One region of the Pantoea osteomyelitidis genome, then DNA from elsewhere that is predicted to be linked to it. Evidence: predicted binding sites of a transcription regulator. Region 1 holds the regulator's gene; the other holds the start of a gene.
What was found. The regulator LexA, encoded in region 1, represses DNA repair genes until DNA is damaged. The targets are predictions, from matches to a motif close to TNCTGTATGTACATACAGNA.
Positions count from the first base shown of each region.

Region 2: a site for LexA is predicted at 3,247-3,266, ahead of uvrB (excinuclease ABC subunit UvrB). Genes of this name have one in related genera too.

Region 1 covers NZ_JBGFSN010000003.1:29,486-39,018, forward strand. Annotated here, with positions in the region: gene ubiA (4-hydroxybenzoate octaprenyltransferase) at 1-751, shown strand, start outside; gene plsB (glycerol-3-phosphate 1-O-acyltransferase PlsB) at 810-3,233, opposite strand; gene ABU178_RS02400 (diacylglycerol kinase) at 3,362-3,730, shown strand; gene lexA (transcriptional repressor LexA) at 3,837-4,451, shown strand; gene dinF (MATE family efflux transporter DinF) at 4,563-5,885, shown strand; gene ABU178_RS02415 (CsbD family protein) at 6,103-6,315, shown strand; gene zur (zinc uptake transcriptional repressor Zur) at 6,387-6,908, opposite strand; gene ABU178_RS02425 (conjugal transfer protein TraF) at 7,369-8,616, shown strand; gene ABU178_RS02430 (LysR substrate-binding domain-containing protein) at 8,735-9,533, opposite strand, start outside.
Region 2 covers NZ_JBGFSN010000004.1:349,506-359,038, reverse strand. Annotated here, with positions in the region: molybdenum cofactor riboswitch at 1-24, opposite strand, end outside; gene ABU178_RS06695 (uridine diphosphate-N-acetylglucosamine-binding protein YvcK) at 235-1,140, shown strand; gene uvrB (excinuclease ABC subunit UvrB) at 1,147-3,168, opposite strand; gene ABU178_RS06685 (ABC transporter ATP-binding protein) at 4,072-4,788, shown strand; gene bioD (dethiobiotin synthase) at 4,797-5,468, opposite strand; gene bioC (malonyl-ACP O-methyltransferase BioC) at 5,465-6,220, opposite strand; gene bioF (8-amino-7-oxononanoate synthase) at 6,201-7,355, opposite strand; gene bioB (biotin synthase BioB) at 7,355-8,386, opposite strand; gene bioA (adenosylmethionine--8-amino-7-oxononanoate transaminase) at 8,472-9,533, shown strand, end outside.

The DNA of each region.
Region 1 (9,533 bases):
GCTGTCGGTGCTGTTGGTTTTTGTGCTGGGCGTGATAGTGATGCGCGCCGCTGGCTGCGTGATCAATGATTTCGCCGATCGCAAAGTGGATGGTCATGTTAAGCGCACCCAGGGACGGCCGTTGCCGAGCGGCGCCGTGAGTGAAAAAGAGGCCAAACTGCTGTTTGTCGGGTTAGCGCTCGCCGCTTTCCTGCTGGTGCTGACAATGAATCGGATGACGATTTTGTTGTCGGTGGTGGGGCTGGCGCTTGCCTGGGTCTATCCCTTTATGAAGCGCTACACCCATCTCCCGCAGGTAGTGCTGGGCGCCGCCTTTGGCTGGGCAATTCCGATGGCCTGGTCGGCGGTCAGCGAGACGCTGCCGCTGGTCTGTTGGCTGGTGTTTATCGCCAATCTCTGCTGGACGGTGGCGTACGATACGCAATACGCGATGGTTGATCGCGATGACGATGTGAAAATCGGCGTGAAATCGACGGCCATTCTGTTTGGTCGTTTCGACAAGCTGATGATTGGACTGCTGCAGCTGGCCACCTTAGGGTTGATGGCGCTGGTGGGAATGCTGCTTCAGCTGAACGGCGCGTTTTACCTGTCGCTGCTGGTGGTGGCTGTGCTGTTTGTCTGGCAACAAAAGCTGATTGCTCAGCGGGAGCGTGATGCCTGCTTCCGGGGCTTCCTGAATAACAACTACGTTGGCCTGGTGCTGTTTATCGGCGTCGCGCTGAATACCCAGCCTTTTATCGATCTGCTGTAAAACAAACAGGGCGACCATCTGGTCGCCCTGTTATTACGTCACGCAATGCGAAGCGCATTTATTCGTGCGCGACCGCGCTCTCAATGGTCAAGCGCACATCGCTGGTTACCAGCTCCGCCAGCATCTCCCAGGTGCCTTGGGTGCGCACCACGTCCGCATCGCCGGTATCGCTGATATAGCCTTCGTCGCGCAGCGTTAACACCAGCGTGGTGAACACCGCTTTATCAAAGAACTCCGGCGCGTTGATGCCGTGCAGCACCGACAGGCGTTGAGCCAGCGTGCGGCTCTCTTTTTCCAGCGTGCCGCGATTAATTGTGGGTTTGGCGCTAAGAATAGAGAAGGTGATGGCATAGCGCTGCAGGGTTTCGCGAATACCGGCAGCAAGCAGCTGCAGGGTGCGATAGCGCGCAGCCGTGAATTTCAGCATGCCATCCTGGCGAGTAAGCAGTCCCTGTCGCGCCAGCTCAGCGCTCAGCGCTTCAAGCAGCGCAGGCAGCTCCGTATTATCCCAGCGCAGAAAGAGTTCGCTTTTCAGCATCGGATAGATCAGGCTCACTTGACGCAGCAGTTCCGCGTCGCTGATTTCACGATGCTGCTGCACGATGGCGGCGATCAGCGACGGCATGACCAGCATATGATGAATATTGTTGCGATAGTAGGTCATCAGCACCGCCTGCTCGCGCGGCAGAATGATGATATCGCCAATATTATCCTGCTCGGTTTCAAACTTGTTCATGCTCATCGCATGGTCAAGCAGCGCCTGTGCGGAAAGATCCGGGACAGTCGCATCCGGCGAGTAAGGGACGTTACGCAGCAGCTGGGTGTAGCATTCCAGCTGTTCAACTAGCTGTTCACGGGTCAATGAGCGCTGACGTGACGCCAGCAAGGCGGTTACGCACAGGTTCATGGCATTGGCCGCGCCAGCTTCATTGATGCGCACCATCAGACGCTGGGCGATATCGTTAACGGTAGGCGTCAGCCAGCCCGGACGCTGCGGCTCAATCGGATCGATCGCGTCGCGCCATTCCGGTACCCGTTTGTTCAGATAGTTCACCAGCGGCAGCGGTTCGCCAAAGTTAACGTAGCCCTGGCCGAGATTACGCAGCTTGCGCAGGCCGCGCACCATCTGCATAAAGCCTTCTTTCTCTTTCGCCGCGCCGCGCAGCTCTTTGGCGTACGTGCCCACTTCCATCACATGCTCGTAGCCGATATAGATCGGCACCAACGTAATCGGGCGATTGCCGCCACGCAGCATCGCCTGCAGCGTCATCGCCAGCGTACCGGTCTTCGGGTCGAGCAGGCGACCGGTGCGCGAGCGTCCGCCCTCGACAAAATATTCCACCGAGTAGCCACGGCTGAACAGTTCGCCCAGATATTCACGAAACACGGTCGCGTAGAGCTTGTTGCCCTTAAAGGTACGGCGGATAAAGAAGGCGCCCAGGCGACGGAAAATCGGACCGGCGGGCCAGAAGTTAAGATTAATGCCGGCAGCGATATGCGGCGGCACCAGCCCCTGATGATAGAGCACATAGGAGAGCAGCAGATAATCCATATGGCTGCGGTGGCAGGGAACATACACGATCTCATGTCCATCCTGCGCCAGCTGGCGCACACGTTCTCCGCCGTTGACATTAATGCCCTGATAGAGACGGCTCCAGAGCCAGCCCATCACGCGATCGGTCACGCGGATCGCCTCATAGGAGAAGTCAGCCGCCACTTCTTCCATCATCTCAACGGCATTTTGCTGCGCCTTTTCATGAGAGATCTTTTTGCTGCGCGCTTCATCCTCCACCGCCTTTTCAATCGCCTTTGACTGCAACAGCTTATTGAAAAGATCCTGGCGCGCCGGCAGGCTCGGGCCAATCGCCGCCAGACGCTGGCGGGCGAAGTGAATACGCGCCACGCGCGCCAGCTTTTGAGCGATCGATTGGTCGGTGCCGTGTTCCGTCGCCATACGACGCAGGGAGACGGTAGGCGAGAAACGCACAAAGCTGTCGCGCCCGAGCCAGAGAATGGCGAAGAATTTTTGCAGGCCGTTCAGCATGCGCAAATGCGGCGTCGGCTCGCCCTGAACTTCGCGACCCGGCGCACGGCCAAACATCATCGAGACCGGCAGCATCTGCACGTCCAGCTGCGGGTTGCTGCGATGCAGATCGAGATACTCGTGAAAAATTTTCACCGATTCCAGATTCGGCACGAAATAGGGAAAAAGGCGCGGCCCGTCATGAATAAAAACATGACGCGGCAACAGTGCGCCGTCTATTTCCAGCGGCTCCAGCGGATCGGGCAGATGGTGCTTAATACATTGAGCACGCAGCGCCAGCAGATCGGCTTTGGAATCGTAGGGCAATACATACATAACAGGCCGGGTCGAATCCAGTCCGAGTTCGGAAACGGGATCGGCGGGAATGGCCTTACTTTTCACCAAAATAGAGAGTGGTAAATTGAGCAATTTGTAATAAAGTTTACGCCAACCTGACATAGACAACATGAAGCCTCTTGTTAGCAAAGCGCCGCAAGCATACCAGAAAGCGCAGCGAAGATCTGTGGGGGCGCCAAAAGCACACCGCTCCGACATTGACGTCAAACCATTCAAAGGGTTCCCATATTATGGCAAATAACGTTACCGGCTTGACGCGAATCATAAATGCCGCCGGTTATTCATGGAAGGGCCTGCGCGCCGCCTGGCAGCATGAGGCGGCATTTCGTCAGGAGGTTCTCGCAGCGATCGTGGCCATCGTTATCGCCTGCTGGATCGACGTAGACGTTATCTCCCGCGTGTTGATGATCGGCGCCGTGGTGCTGGTCGTCATCGTGGAGATTCTCAACAGCGCCATCGAAGCAGTGGTCGACCGTATCGGCCAGGAGCGTCATCCCCTTGCCGGTCAGGCGAAAGATATGGGTTCCGCCGCCGTGTTGCTGAGTATTTTACTGGCGCTTTTTGTCTGGATCACGCTGCTCTGGACGCATTTGCGATAGGCTTTCCGGAATTGGCTAAACCGCTGCTTTTTCCCTCTGTTTCGGTTTTCATTTCACCAATACCTGTATATACTCACAGCGACTGTATAAACAACCAGGGGGCGGGATGAAAGCATTAACCAGCAGGCAGCAGCAGGTCTATGACCTGATTCGCGACCATATTAACCAGACGGGCATGCCGCCGACACGCGCGGAAATCGCTTCGCAGCTGGGCTTTCGCTCACCTAACGCAGCTGAAGAGCATCTTAAAGCGCTGGCGCGTAAGGGCGTAATTGAGATTGTCTCAGGGGCTTCGCGCGGGATTCGTCTCCTGATGGAAGAAGAGCCGAGCGCAGGACTGCCGTTGATTGGCCGCGTCGCCGCCGGTGAGCCGCTGCTGGCGCAGGAGCACATCGAAGGTCACTATCACGTTGATCCTAACCTGTTTAAACCCAATGCGGATTTCCTGCTGCGCGTCAGCGGGATGTCGATGAAAGATATCGGCATTATGGATGGCGATCTGCTCGCGGTACATAAAACTCAGGATGTACGCAACGGGCAGGTAGTGGTTGCGCGCATTGATGATGAAGTCACGGTAAAACGCTGGAAAAAACAGGGATCGATCGTGCAGCTGTTGCCGGAAAACAATGAATTCCAGCCTATCGTGGTCGACACGCGTCAGCAGTCGTTGACGATTGAAGGCCTGGCGGTGGGTATCGTTCGCAACGGCGAATGGTTCTAAGCGCATTTTCTGTACCGATGCGGAATAACCCGCATTCCGCATCGGTCATCTGCTTTAACGCTGTCACGATAAAATAAACAGGCGCAAGCGGCCTGAGGCATGGATTTGCTGATGCGTTTTTTCTCTTCTACTGACAGAAATTTGTGGCGGCTGGCGCTGCCTATGATCCTTTCCAATATCACCGTTCCGCTGCTTGGTCTGGTAGATACTGCCGTTATTGGTCATCTCAATAGCCCGGTTTATCTCGGCGGCGTTGCGGTTGGCGCTACGGCGACCAGCTTCCTGTTTATGCTGCTGCTGTTCCTGCGTATGAGCACCACGGGCCTGACGGCACAGGCCTTTGGCGCTGGCGACAAGGCCGCCCTGGCGCGTGCCCTGATACAACCCCTGATAATCGCTTTAGCCGCCGGCCTGGTTTTCATTTTGCTGCGCGGTCCCCTGAGCGAGTTAGCCACCCGCATCGTTGGCGGCGACGGCCAGGTGCTGCAACAGGCTAAAATCTTCATTCATATTCGCTGGCTCAGCGCACCCGCCACGCTCGCGAATCTGGTGATTCTCGGCTGGCTGCTCGGTGTGCAGTATGCGCGCGCGCCGGTGCTGCTGCTGATTGTAGGTAACCTGGTCAATATCGTGCTGGATATCTGGCTGGTATTAGGTCTGCATCAGGGAGTGGCCGGCGCGGCGGCGGCCACGGCGCTCGCGGAATATGTCACCCTGGCGGTGGGGCTGCTGTTAGTCTGGCGCGTGCTGAAGCTGCGGGGAATTGATGGCGCGCTGCTGAAGCAGAGCTGGCGCGGCGATTTTAATCGCCTGCTGCGCCTGAATCGCGACATCATGCTGCGCTCTTTGCTGCTTCAGCTCTGCTTTGCTTCCCTGACGATTTTGGGCGCGCGTATCGGCCCGCAGGTCGTGGCGGTAAATGCCGTTTTGCTGATGTTCCTTACCTTTACCGCCTATGCGCTTGATGGTTTCGCCTATGCGGTAGAAGCTTTTTCCGGAGAGGCCTGGGGGGCGCAGGATGGCAGCCAGCTGCTTCGGGTCTGGCATGCCGCCTGTCGTCAGGCAGGTCTGGTTGCGCTGGTCTTCGCGCTGTTTTATGCCCTGAGCGGTGAATGGATCGTCTCGCTGTTGACCTCGCTCGACTCTCTGCGTGAAATGGCGGATCGCTTTCTGATCTGGCAGGTCATTATGCCGCTGGCGGGCGTCTGGTGTTATTTACTGGATGGCATGTTTATCGGCGCCACGCGCGGTCGTGAAATGCGTAATGGTATGGCGATTGCCGCGCTGGGTTATGGTTTAACGCTGTTCACGTTACCCTGGCTGGGTAATCACGGCTTATGGCTGGCCTTGATGGTTTTCCTGCTGCTGCGGGGCGTCACGCTCTGGGCTATCTGGCGCAGGCACTGGCGGCAAAATACCTGGTTCGCGCGGTAATATAGCTATCACTGATAAAGCCTCTGTAAGCTGGCGGGCAACAGGATTTTCAATTTGCCCGCTCCGTCACCTGTTACGGAAAAATCTGTAAATCTCCGCATACCTCTGAATGGCTACTATAATTATCTTACAAAGTCGCTGATTGGCAGTGCTTTATATTGCCTTTTCTTGTTGCAGAGGCAAAAGATAATTAACGAAGGACGACGTGGAGGCTGTTATGAACAGAGACGAAACGGGTGGTAACTGGAAGCAGTTCAAAGGAAAAGTGAAAGAAAAATGGGGCAAGCTGACCGATGATGATATGACCATCATTGAAGGTAAACGCGATCAGCTTGTCGGCAAAATTCAGGAGCGTTATGGGTATGCTAAGGATGAAGCGGAAAAAGAAGTTAGCAGCTGGGAAACCCAGAACAAAGATCATCGTTGGTAATGCTGCTTGCTGTTAACTACCTCGTACCTGCCCACTGGACATGATGTCCGAATGGCACAAGGATGTGCCCGTTATCCCTTCCTGCTACGTTTCTTGTTTTCAGCGTGATGATCGTGTTCGCAGTTTTCCGGATGCGTACAGGCTTCAACCTCAGCACAATTCTGACACAGCCCATGCGCCTCAATGACGCTATGACGTAAGACAAATCCTGCCTGCTGCGCCAGGTTTGCAATGCTGTTTTCTACTCCTCCGGCATGATTTTCATCTACTGCTGCACACCGATCGCAAATCAGCATGATCGAGGTATGCGGCGGCTCTTCAAAATGATGACAAATGACATAGCTGTTATTGGATTCCACGCGATGAATAAAGCCCTGCTCAAGCAAGAAATCGAGCGCGCGGTAAACGGTTGGGGGCTTGGCTTGCGGCTCGCTGACGCGCAGGCGATCCAGCAGATCGTAAGCGCTGATAGCGCCTGACAGCTCAGCCATCAGGCGCAACACCTCAGCGCGTTGTGATGTTAGCCGCACGCCGCGTTGCAGACAGAGCTTTTCTGCCTGGGACATGATTTGATCGGGAATCAGGGTCGTCATGTGCGTTCTCCGCTGTGCGTGAGATGTTATTTTATCACACAAATTTTTCTTGTGCTGGTGCCGTACGGATATAATAAAAATTATATAATTATTTGATTTTCAAGGATTAATTTATTAAGTCCACTGGCTGCGCTCGTACGTAGAAAATTCTGTCTAAAGTGCACCTGAAAGAGCGAAACGGCAACTTGTCTTATCTTGCTGATTTTGCGTTGCATCCCACCGTTTTACCGTTTATGGTTCACGCAGGCTTAAGTAATTTCTGGCGCTAATTCTGTTACTTGCGCCGTTTTGAACAATAACAATGCCGTTTGGTACAAAAAACGTCCAATCCTGCAAACAGCCATGCTGTTTACTTTGAATTCACAGCAATAACGCGCTGATTTTACCTTCATGATGTGATCAGCAATTTATTACCGTCGTTGATATTCCAAAGACTCATTCCTAAGGTGATGGCAGGCTCATGGTGAAAAATTTTCCTTTACGTCGTACGTTTAGTTATTCTTTTGTAATTAATACGCTCTTTCTCTCTTCTTCTGCGCTGGCTGCGGGTACCTGGTACGATGCCCGTAATGATGCGATGGGGGGAACCGGTGTCGCCTCTTCCACCTACGGCTCTGCGGTGCTGGCAAACCCGGCGCTGATGACCAAAGCGAAACCGGATGACACCGTCAGCATTATCTTTCCTTCAGCTGGCGTTCAGATTACCGATAAAGACAAATTAATCGACAAGGTAGACGACATCACCGATACCGTTGATCGCTACGAAGATGTTCTTGATAACCTTACCTTCTCTGATTATCTGCAGGGCGCTCCGCAATTACGCGCCGTTGCCGGTGATATGGCGGGGCGTCTGCGTGACTTACGCGGTAACGAAGCGCATGGCAATGCGGCAGTGGCGCTGGCGGTCACGGTTCCCAACGACGTGCTGCCCTTTGCCTTTGTTACCAAAGCCTACGGTACGGTAGAGGTGCGCGCCAACGTGGCTCAGGGCGATATTGATTATTTACAGAGCATTGCAGACGGGGCTTTACCCGCGCCAGGCGATCAAAATCTCCTGCGCTCTTCGGCCAATGGGCTGGCGGCGCTGGTGACTGATTACGGCATTGCGGTTGCTCATGAGTTCAATATTGCCGGGCATCCGGTTTCTGTTGGCGTCACGCCCAAACTTCAGAAAACCTGGCTCTATAACTACACCGCCAGCATCTACAACTATGACAAGAGCGATTTTAACGAAAGCCGCTATCGCAACACCAATACCGGTTTCAACCTTGATGCCGGTCTGGCGACCGATTTTGCGGAAAACTGGACCTTTGGCCTGACGGGACAAAACCTGATTTCACGCGATATCGATACCAAAGAGGTCAATGGCTATCGCGACACTTATCAGATCCGACCGCTGGTCACCACCGGCATCGCCTGGAATAAGGGTCCGTTTACCGCCACTGCCGACGTTGATCTGACCGAAACAAAACGCTTCAAATCGCAGGATGAGAGTCAATATGCGGCGATAGGGGGAGAATATCGGGTATTGGATTGGCTGCAGCTGCGCGCCGGTTATCGCGCCGATATGAAATCAACGGATGAAAATGTCTTCACCGCCGGTTTTGGCCTGTCGCCTTTCGGCAATCGGGTACATCTGGATCTCGCCGGCAGCGTAGGGGATGACAATACCTGGGGAGCAATGGCTCAGCTGGGCTTCAATTTTTAATTGTCCCTGTTCACAGCGAGAGGAAACTTTCCTTCGCTCTGATGTGAATCTTCTCACATAACGGCAACGGCATTGCGCCGCTGCCGTTTTCTTTTCCAGCCTGAAAATGTGATCGCCATCAGCGCAGCTGGGCCAGATTAAGCTGTTCCAGCAGCCAGTTTTTGAAGATATCTAACGCGTAGTGTTGATGTTGATGACGTGGAAAAACCAGATAGTGGCCGATGTAATGAATTTCTTGCGTTGTGGCAATCAGCGGGCACACCAGTTTGCCGCTCTGCAATTCGCGCTCCGCCAGCAGCTTAGATTCCAGCACGACTCCCAGACCATCCACGGCGGCGGCGATAGCCATAAAGCTGCGATCGAAACGCAGGCCGTAGTGGCGCGGCGGCGTCAGATGGTTGGCTTCAAACCAGCCTTTCCACTGATAAAGCTGAACGTCGCACTGGATGAGTGTCTGATGATAGAGATCTTCAGGCTGGCGGATCGTCTCAGCCAGTTCCGGGGTACAGAGCGGCGTAAGTTCTTCTACCGCCAGCGGAATCTTTTCATAAGGAGAAGGGCGTGGCTCGCCGTAAACAATATCGAGATCAAAATCCTCCTGCTCAAAACGAACATATTCCGTGCTGGCGGAGAGGCGCAAATCGATCTGCGGATGCTGTTTAACAAAGGCGCCCAGACGCGGCAGCAGCCACTGGTGGGCAAAGCTGGGTGCGGTATGCAGCCGTAGCGGGCGCGCTTCATCCGCCGTGACCAGGGCGAAACCGCGCTGCATTTCATCGAAGCCGCGCTGAATATGCTCCAGCAGTACCGCTCCCTCTTTGGTTAATTCAATCTCCCGCGTGCTGCGCTGGAACAGGCGCACCTTGAGCGTCTCCTCCAGCTTGCGGATGGCGTGGCTGATGGCGCTCGGCGAGAGG
Region 2 (9,533 bases), on a different contig from region 1:
CAGGCTTGAGTGTATGCTGTACTCAAGGCACAACGCGGTAGTGATTATGGTAGCGCGATTTTTGCCGCTGTGCCATTAACCTGTTTCGCTATATATTTATGTATATAACGGCTTTTTCGCGCATTTTCGCGACAGAATACGTAAAATGCGCCACAAATTTTGATCACTGTTCACCCTTGTCTGGCTTAACTGTTTTGTACAGATTTGTTACCGGGCACAAGCATAAGGAAAAGTATGAATCGTACCCTCGCAGATCTTGATCGCGTGGTAGCACTGGGCGGGGGCCACGGGCTGGGACGCGTAATGTCCGCCCTCTCCTCGCTGGGTTCGCGTTTAACCGGCATCGTCACCACCACCGATAACGGGGGTTCTACCGGCCGCATTCGTCGCTCGGAAGGCGGCATCGCCTGGGGCGATATGCGCAACTGCCTGAATCAATTGATCACTGAGCCAAGTATCGCCTCGGCGATGTTTGAATATCGCTTTGCCGGTAATGGCGAGCTGGCAGGCCATAACCTCGGCAATCTGATGCTGAAAGCGCTGGATCACCTGAGCGTGAGGCCGCTGGAGGCGATCAACCTGATCCGCAATGTGTTGAAGGTCGACGCCTTTTTGATTCCAATGTCGGAGCAGCCGGTGGATCTGGTGGCGCAGGATGCCGAAGGCAATATGGTCTATGGCGAAACCGCCATTGACGCGATGAAGCTGCCACCGCAGGAATTAATGCTGCATCCCAACGTTGCGCCCACGCGCGAAGCGCTGGAAGCGATTGGCGATGCGGATCTGATCCTGATTGGTCCCGGCAGCTTCTATACCAGCCTGATGCCAATTTTACTGATGGATGAGATGGCGCAGGCGCTGCGCCGCACGCCCGCCACCATGGTGTTTATCGGCAACCTCGGACGCGAACTGAGCCTGGCAGCAGCGAACCTGACGGTTGCGGACAAACTTCAAATCATGGAGAGAGCGATCGGCAGGCGGGTTATTGATGCGATTGTGGTCAGCCCTTATGCCGATATCAGCGGCGTGGAAAGCAGATTGATTGTGCGCGAGCCGCTGGAGGCCGCCGATATCCGCTATCGACACGACCGCCAGCTGCTGCATGTGGCGCTGGAACACGCCATTCAGGCAATTAAGTAACCGCTGTCAGGAGGCGGCGATAAACAGCTCGCGCAGCTCATGCAGCTGGTCGCGCGTGCGCGCCGCCTCTTCGAACTCCAGATTCTGCGCATGCTGCTGCATCTGCCGTTCCAGCTCGTGGATTTTCTTCTGCAGCGCCTGCGGCGTGAGGGCCAGGTAGTTCGCTTCCGCCTCTGCCGCGGTGCGCGTGGTGGTTTTGCCGCGTCCTTTGGTTTTGGCGAGGCCCTGACCCAGCTCCAGAATATCGGTGATCTTTTTATTCAGGCCCTGTGGCACAATGCCGTGCTCTTCATTGTACTGCTGCTGTTTCTCGCGACGGCGTTCCGTCTCTTCAATGGCGCGCGCCATCGACGGCGTGATCTTATCGCCATACAGAATCGCTTTGCCGTTGACGTTACGCGCCGCACGACCGATGGTCTGGATCAGCGAGCGTTCCGAACGCAGGAAGCCCTCTTTATCCGCATCGAGAATCGCCACCAGCGACACTTCCGGCATGTCCAGCCCTTCGCGCAGCAGGTTGATCCCCACCAGCACGTTAAACTCGCCGAGGCGTAAGTCGCGAATGATCTCCATACGCTCTACCGTATCGATATCGGAGTGCAGATAGCGGACGCTTTCGCCATGCTCCACCAGATACTCGGTGAGGTCTTCCGCCATACGCTTGGTGAGCGTGGTCACCAGCACGCGTTCATTGATCGCCACGCGCTGACGAATTTCCGACAACAGATCGTCCACCTGAGTGCTGACGGGACGCACTTCCAGTATCGGGTCCAGCAGGCCGGTCGGACGCACCACCTGGTCAATGATTTCTCCGCCCGACTTTTCCAGCTCATATTTGCCCGGCGTCGCCGATACATAGATGGTTTGCGGCGCCAGCGCCTCGAACTCTTCAAAGCGCATCGGACGGTTATCCAGGGCCGACGGCAGACGGAAACCGTACTCCACCAGCGTCTCTTTACGCGCCCGATCCCCTTTGTACATGCCGCCGATTTGCGGAATGGTCACGTGCGACTCATCCACCACCAGCAGACCATCGGCGGGAAGGTAATCGAACAGGGTCGGCGGCGCCTCGCCGGGACCGCGTCCCGAGAGATAGCGCGAATAGTTTTCGATGCCCGAGCAGTAGCCCAGCTCGTTCATCATCTCCAGATCGAACTGGGTGCGCTGCGAGATGCGCTGCTCTTCCAGCAGCTTGTTGTTCGCCAGTAACGTCTTGCGCCGATCCGCCAGCTCATCTTTGATCTCATCCATCGCCTGCAAAATACGTTCGCGCGGCGTCACGTAGTGCGTTTTGGGATAGATGGTATAGCGCGGCACCACCTGGGTAACCTGGCCGGTCAGCGGGTCGAACAGCGACAGACGCTCAACCTCTTCATCAAAAAGCTCGACGCGCAGCGCGATATCATCCGATTCCGCCGGAAAAATATCGATCACTTCGCCGCGCACGCGGAAAGTACCGCGCTGAAATGCCTGATCGTTACGCGCATATTGCAGCTCCGCCAGACGCCGCAGGATGCTGCGCTGGTCGATAATCATGCCGCGCGACAGGTGCAGCATCATTTTTAAATAGAGATCGGGATCGCCCAGACCGTAGATCGCCGACACCGACGCCACCACGATAACGTCGCGCCGCTCAAGCAGCGCCTTGGTGGCAGAGAGACGCATCTGCTCAATATGCTCGTTCACCGCAGCATCTTTTTCGATAAAGGTGTCCGAACTCGGTACGTAAGCTTCCGGCTGATAGTAGTCGTAGTAAGAAACGAAATACTCTACGGCATTCTCGGGAAAGAATTCTTTCATCTCGCCATAAAGCTGCGCCGCCAGCGTTTTGTTGGGCGCCAGCACCATCGTAGGCCGGTTCAAATCGGCGATCACATTGGCGACGGTAAAGGTTTTGCCCGATCCCGTTACGCCTAACAGCGTCTGATGGGCCAGACCATCTTCCAACCCCTCTTTCAGACGACGGATCGCCTCCGGCTGGTCGCCAGAAGGTTTGAAGGCGGAGTTGAGTTTAAAAGCTTTGCTCATGAGTGGGGTTTCCTGCTGAATATTTCGCCGCGCGGCTTGCTAATTCTACTCTGCTCCGCCATTTTTGCCAGTAAAAAACACTGGATATATCCACAGCCCTCTGTCACGATGCCTCTTATTCATGCATAACCGCTTGATAATTTCTCTGGTGAGAAACAGCAAACGGCGGTTGCGCAAGGTTATCCCCAGCCGGAGCGGCATTTTAACATTTGTCAATAGAATGACATCAAATTACAGTTGGATGAAAAGCAAGAAAAAGCTTAGACTTGATTTTAAATAACCCATTGAAAATAAAGGTATACATCGAAAAGGCCAGTTTAACAGCATAATGTATCCAGGCCGCGTATTTCCTCGCTTGCGCCGCGTTTTCACAGGCTCATACACAAGGTTATCCACAGGAATGGTGGATAACTGAATGCAGGCCCGTGGCCATCAGCTGTGTATAATTTCCTGATGCTTTGTTCTGGCGTGCGAAAATAATTTTTTTGCGCTCTCTTTTTCACCAAAGCGGGACGCTTTAACTATCCTTTCCTCATCCGATCCCGATCTCCGTTTTGCGGTAAAGCGCCTGGATCGCCGTTTTTAGCTTTTGCCCTCTGCCTTACAACGGTACAGATGCACCAGTAACGCTAAGCAATCAGCACCGCCAAAGTGCAGTCGATTTATTACCCTGTGGAATTATTAAGCGCTTCTCACCTTTTCGTGGTGAAAAGCACTCTGCGTGAGTCACTTTTGCGCCTGAGAGTAATCTGGCCTGGTAATTGCAAGGTTATCACTAACCGGTCGCCATGCCGCAGGCAGCGCAGACCAACGCAGTGGCGATAACGCTACCGTATGACGACTGTTTGCCAGACGACACAGAGCGGATGCATTCAGGCTAATTATCTGGAATAGGAGTGTCAGATGCTGAGTTTACGTTCGGTCAATCAGTTTTACGGTCAAAATCATATTCTCTGGGATGTGGATCTCGATCTGCCGCCCGGCACCTGCACAGGCGTTCTGGGCCAGCCCGGCATGGGAAAAACCACCCTGGTTAACTGCATTATGGGCCATCTGCCGATCAACAGCGGCTCGATGACCTGGCAGGAAGATGGATCGCCTCCTGAGAATTTGCTGATTCGCCCGGCAGATCAGCGCGCCAGAATGGGCATCGGCTATGTGCCGCAGGGCCGTCTGATCTTCTCTCAGATGAGCGTTGAGGATAATTTATTGATTGCCCTGCTGGCTGGCCAGGATGACCGCCACCGCGCCATCCCGGAAATGGTGTTTGATCTCTTTCCTGCTCTCTATTCGTTGCGGCATCAACGCAGCGGCGAGCTGCCGATAGATCAGCAGCAGCAGCTGGCGCTGGCGCGAGCGCTGGTATTGCAGCCGAAGCTGCTGATTCTGGATGAGCCGACCGGGGGGATGTCGCCCTGGCTGGAAGAGGAGATGGGCAATCTGGTCCGTCGTCTGAATCGTGACTATGGCCTGACCATTCTGCTGCTGGAGCAGCGCGTCTCCTTTATCCGCCGCGTCGCCGACTATTTCCTGCTGCTGCATCGTGGCCGCAACGTGGCGCAGGGAAAAGTGGCGCAGCTGGATGATGTCACCGTCAACAAATGGCTGACGGTGAGCTGATTTGCCGCTCAGGTCGGCAGCTGGAGCCAGTGTCCGCAGCGGGCCTGTTCGGCCTCATCCGCAAGCCAGGGGATTTCCCCCAGGCAGGGCGCGGACAAACGCTGTTTCAGCGTCGCCAGATATTCCTGATGCCGCTTGCCGGGCAGCTGCACCTGATTGGCGATCCAGCCCGCGAGTCGTAAGCCTGCGGCCTGTACCGCATCCGCCGTCAGCATCGCATGGTTAATGCAGCCCAGCTTGACGCCCACCACCAGAATCACCGGCAGCTGCTCCTGTTTGACCCAGTCGGCAAAGGTAAGCGTGTCAGAGAGTGGCGTATACCAGCCGCCAGCCCCCTCCACCAGAACCCAGTCCGCCTGCGCCTCCAGCCTGCGTAGCCCCTGCGACAGCGCCTCTGCGCTCACTGGCCTCCCCTCTTCCGCGCTGACGATATGCGGCGATGTCGGCTCCATAAAGGCGAAAGGGTTAACCTGTTCATAGGGCAGCGTCACGCTGCTGTAGCGCTGAAGCGCCAGCGCATCGCTGTTACGCATTCCTTCGGCAAAGATTTCGCAGCCCGACGCCACCGGCTTATAACCCGCCGTACGGTATCCTGCGGCACCAGCAGCCTGCAGCAGCGCGCCGCTGGCCACGGTTTTACCGACTTCAGTGTCGGTGCCGGTAACAAACCAGCGTTTCATGGTGTGATCACTCCATACATCAATTGATAAGTTAAACGGCAACCTTCTACGTCGCGCGTCCAGTGCTGCTCCAGCTGCGCCAGACGCTGGCGCGTCAGCATGGTGTCGTCACGTCCCTGGTGCAGGTGGGTTGCGCCGATGCCTTTTAACGAACGCATCGCGCTCAGGGCGTCAGGAAAGTGCAGCGTCAGCGACTGCTGCTGTAGCCGCACGTTCAGATCGCCGCAGGCCGCGCGGATCTGCGCCGCGCTGAGAAAACGATTTGCGTGAGGACGCGCATCCAGGTATTGCCAGGCGTCGTGTATTTCCTGTAACGATCCCGCCGTCAGTGTGGAAAACAGCACGCAGCCGCCGGGACGGGTGACGCGGACAAACTGGTGCAGCGCTGCACGCAAATCGTCACTCCACTGCACCGCCAGGTTGCTCCAGACCAGATCCATGCTCCCGCTGGCGATCGGCAACGCATCAATATCGCCTGATATATAGCGATCGGCGGCCTGTTGCTGACGCGCCTGTTGCAGCATGGCGGCGGAAAGATCGAGCGCGGTGACCTGATGGCCGCGCTGCCGCCAGTAGCGGCTGAACCAGCCGGTGCCGCAACCGGCATCAAGCAATTGCAATCCCGGATTCACAGGCGCCAGCGCCAGCAGCGCCTCGCCGCTGAGGCGTTGCAGCGCAGCGTGCCGATCGTAATGGCTGGCGGCGCGGCCAAACGCCTGCGCCACCGCCAGTTTATTCACCGGCTGCGTCATAAAGCGCCTCCAGCAGCCGATCGATATCTTCCTCCTCATGGCGGGCATTCAATGTAATGCGCAGCCGCGCAGTGCCTGGCGGCACGGTAGGCGGGCGAATCGCGGTCAGCCAGAAGCCTGCGGCGCGTAAACGCGCAGCCAGCGCCAGCGCCCGACCGTTTTCCCCGACGATCAGCGGCTGAATCGCGCTGTCAGACGACATCAGCCGCCAGGGCAGCTGCGCTGCGCCGCGCCGGAAGCGCCGAATAAGCAGCTCCAGCTTCTGCCGCTGCTCATCGCCCTGCTGAATCTGCCGTAGCGCCGCCTGGAGCGCGCAGGCCTGCGCAGGCGGCATCGCAGTGCTGTAGATCAGATGACGGGAAAACTGGACGAAATAATCCGCCGTTTCGTCGTCGCACAGCACGGCTGCGCCGCTGACGCCAAACGCCTTGCCAAAAGTCACCACCAGCAGTTCCGGCTTGACCTGCTGCTGCCAACAGCTGCCGCGCCCCTGCTCGCCGATCACGCCGATACCGTGTGCATCGTCCACCAGCAGCCAGCCGTTGGCGACGCGCGTCTGCTGCGCGAGCGCAGCCAGCGGCGCGCTGTCGCCATCCATGCTGAAGATGCCTTCGGTTACCACCAGGGTGTTGCCGTCACAGTGAGCGGCAAGACGCGCCGCCAGGCTCTCCGGCTGATTGTGCGCAAAGCGCCGCAGCGTGGCTGGCGTATGGCTGGCCGCGTCCAGCAGCGAGGCGTGGGCCAGTTTGTCGGCAAGAATACGGTCCGATTTTTCCGCCAGTAAGTGGATGATCGCCTGATTGGCGGCGAAGCCGGAGATAAACAGCAGCGCGCGCCGATAACCAAGCCACTCCGCCAGCTGTGCTTCCAGTTCAGCATGATAAGGGCCGTGGCCGGTGACATGGCCTGATGCGCCCGCCCCGGCGCCGGCCTGCGCCGCACCCTGCTGCCAGGCAGCAATCACCGCCGGGTGCTGGCTCATGCCGAGATAATCGTTGCTGGAAAAGTGCAGGTAGCGCTGGCCCGCAACCTGCAGCCAGCGCGTGTCGCTCTGCTCAATCAGCGGCCGCTGTCGCCAGGCGTCCGCCTCACGGCGCGCCTGCAAGGCCGCGCCAATACGTTGCTGCCAGCTCATCAGACTGCCGCGTTGTAAAACTGCGCGCCATCTGCCTGCATCAGCTGCTCGCTGAGATGCTGTTGCTGTTCGTTATCGCCCACACGGGTATGGCTATGTTCCGGGTTAAGGCCCAGCTTGCGGAACAGCAGCAGATCCTTATCTTCTTCCGGGTTCGGCGTAGTCAGCAGCTTGCAGCCGTAGAAAATCGAGTTCGCGCCCGCCATAAAGCACATCGCCTGCGTCTGCTCGTTCATCTGCTCGCGTCCGGCGGAAAGGCGCACATGAGAAGTCGGCATCATAATGCGCGCCACCGCAATGGTGCGGATAAAATCGAAGGGATCGACATCCTCGTTTTCCGCCAGCGGCGTGCCTTTTACCTTCACCAGCATGTTGATCGGTACGCTTTCCGGCGGCGTCGGCAGATTTGCCAACTGCACCAGCAGACCGGCGCGATCGTTCACCGTTTCGCCTAATCCTACGATGCCGCCTGAACAGACCTTAATGCCGACGTCGCGCACTTTGCCCAGGGTATCAAGACGCTCCTGATAGCTGCGCGTGGTGATGATGTTGCCGTAAAATTCCGGCGAGGTGTCCAGATTGTGGTTATAAAAATCGAGCCCGGCCGATGCCAGACGCTCCGCCTGGCTGTCGCTGAGGGTGCCGAGCGTCATGCAGGTTTCCATCCCCATCGCCTTCACGCCCTGTACCATCTGCTCAAGATAAGGCATATCGCGATCGTTGGGATTTTTCCACGCCGCGCCCATACAGAAGCGGCCTGAGCCTGCGGCTTTCGCCTTACGCGCCGACTCCAGTACCGCCTCGACTTCCATTAGCCGCTCAGATTCCAGCCCGGTTTTATAGCGGGCGCTCTGCGGGCAATATTTGCAGTCTTCCGGGCAGGCGCCGGTTTTGATCGATAACAGGGTGCTGACCTGCACCTGACGCGGATCGAAGTGCTGCCGATGCACCTGCTGTGCTTCAAACATCAGTTCAAGAAAAGGTTTATCAAATAGCGCCTGCGCGTCTGCCTGCGTCCAACGTTGTGCCATTGCTTGCTCCAAAAAAGGTGTCATCCCGAGGATTATCGTGGTTATACTTGTAAACTAAATCTTTTAATTTTGGTTTACAAGACAGATGTTCACTCAGGATGACCTCGCTTTTGATCGCCAGCATATCTGGCACCCCTACACCTCACTGCACGATCCGCTGCCCTGCTACCCGATTGTGGCTGCGCAGGGATGTGAGTTACAGCTGGCTGACGGACGCCATCTGGTTGACGGGATGTCCTCCTGGTGGGCGGCAATCCACGGCTATAACCATCCGCGGCTGAATCAGGCGATGCAGCAGCAGATGTCGCAGATGTCGCATGTGATGTTTGGCGGCATTACCCACCCCGCCGCCGTGGCGCTTTGTCGTCAGCTGGTGGCGATGACGCCGCAGACGCTGGAGTGCGTTTTTCTTGCCGATTCCGGTTCGATTGCGGTGGAAGTGTCGATGAAAATGGCGATGCAGTACTGGCTGGGACGCGGTGAAACGCGCCAGCAGTTTCTGACGCTACAGCGCGGCTACCACGGCGATACCTTTGCCGCGATGTCGGTGTGCGACCCGCAAAATTCGATGCACAGCCTGTGGCGCGGTTTTCTGCCGCAGCACCACTTCGCCGACGCGCCCGAATGCCGTTTCGGTGAGGCGTGGGATGAACGCGATATTAACGATTTTGCCCGCCTGATTGAGCAACATCACTCGCAGATCGCAGCCGTTATCCTCGAACCGATCGTGCAGGGCGCGGGCGGGATGCGCTTTTATCATCCGCGCTATCTGCAACAGGTGCGCGAATATTGCGACCGCTACGGTGTGCTGCTGATTGCCGATGAGATCGCCACGGGTTTTGGCCGCAGCGGCAAGCTGTTCGCCTGTGAACATGCGGACATCGTGCCCGACATTCTCTGCCTCGGCAAAGCGCTGACCGGCGGCACCATGACGCTCTCCGCCACCCTGACCACACGTGATGTCGCCGAAACCATTGGCCGCAGCGCGGCGGGCTGCTTTATGCACGGTCCGACCTTTATGGGCAACCCGCTTGCCTGCGCCGTCGCCAGTGAAAGTCTGGCGCTGTTGCAGGAAGGCCACTGGTCGTCACAGGTGGCGCGTATCGAACAGCAGCTGCGCGACGAGCTGCTGCCGCTGCGCGATCAT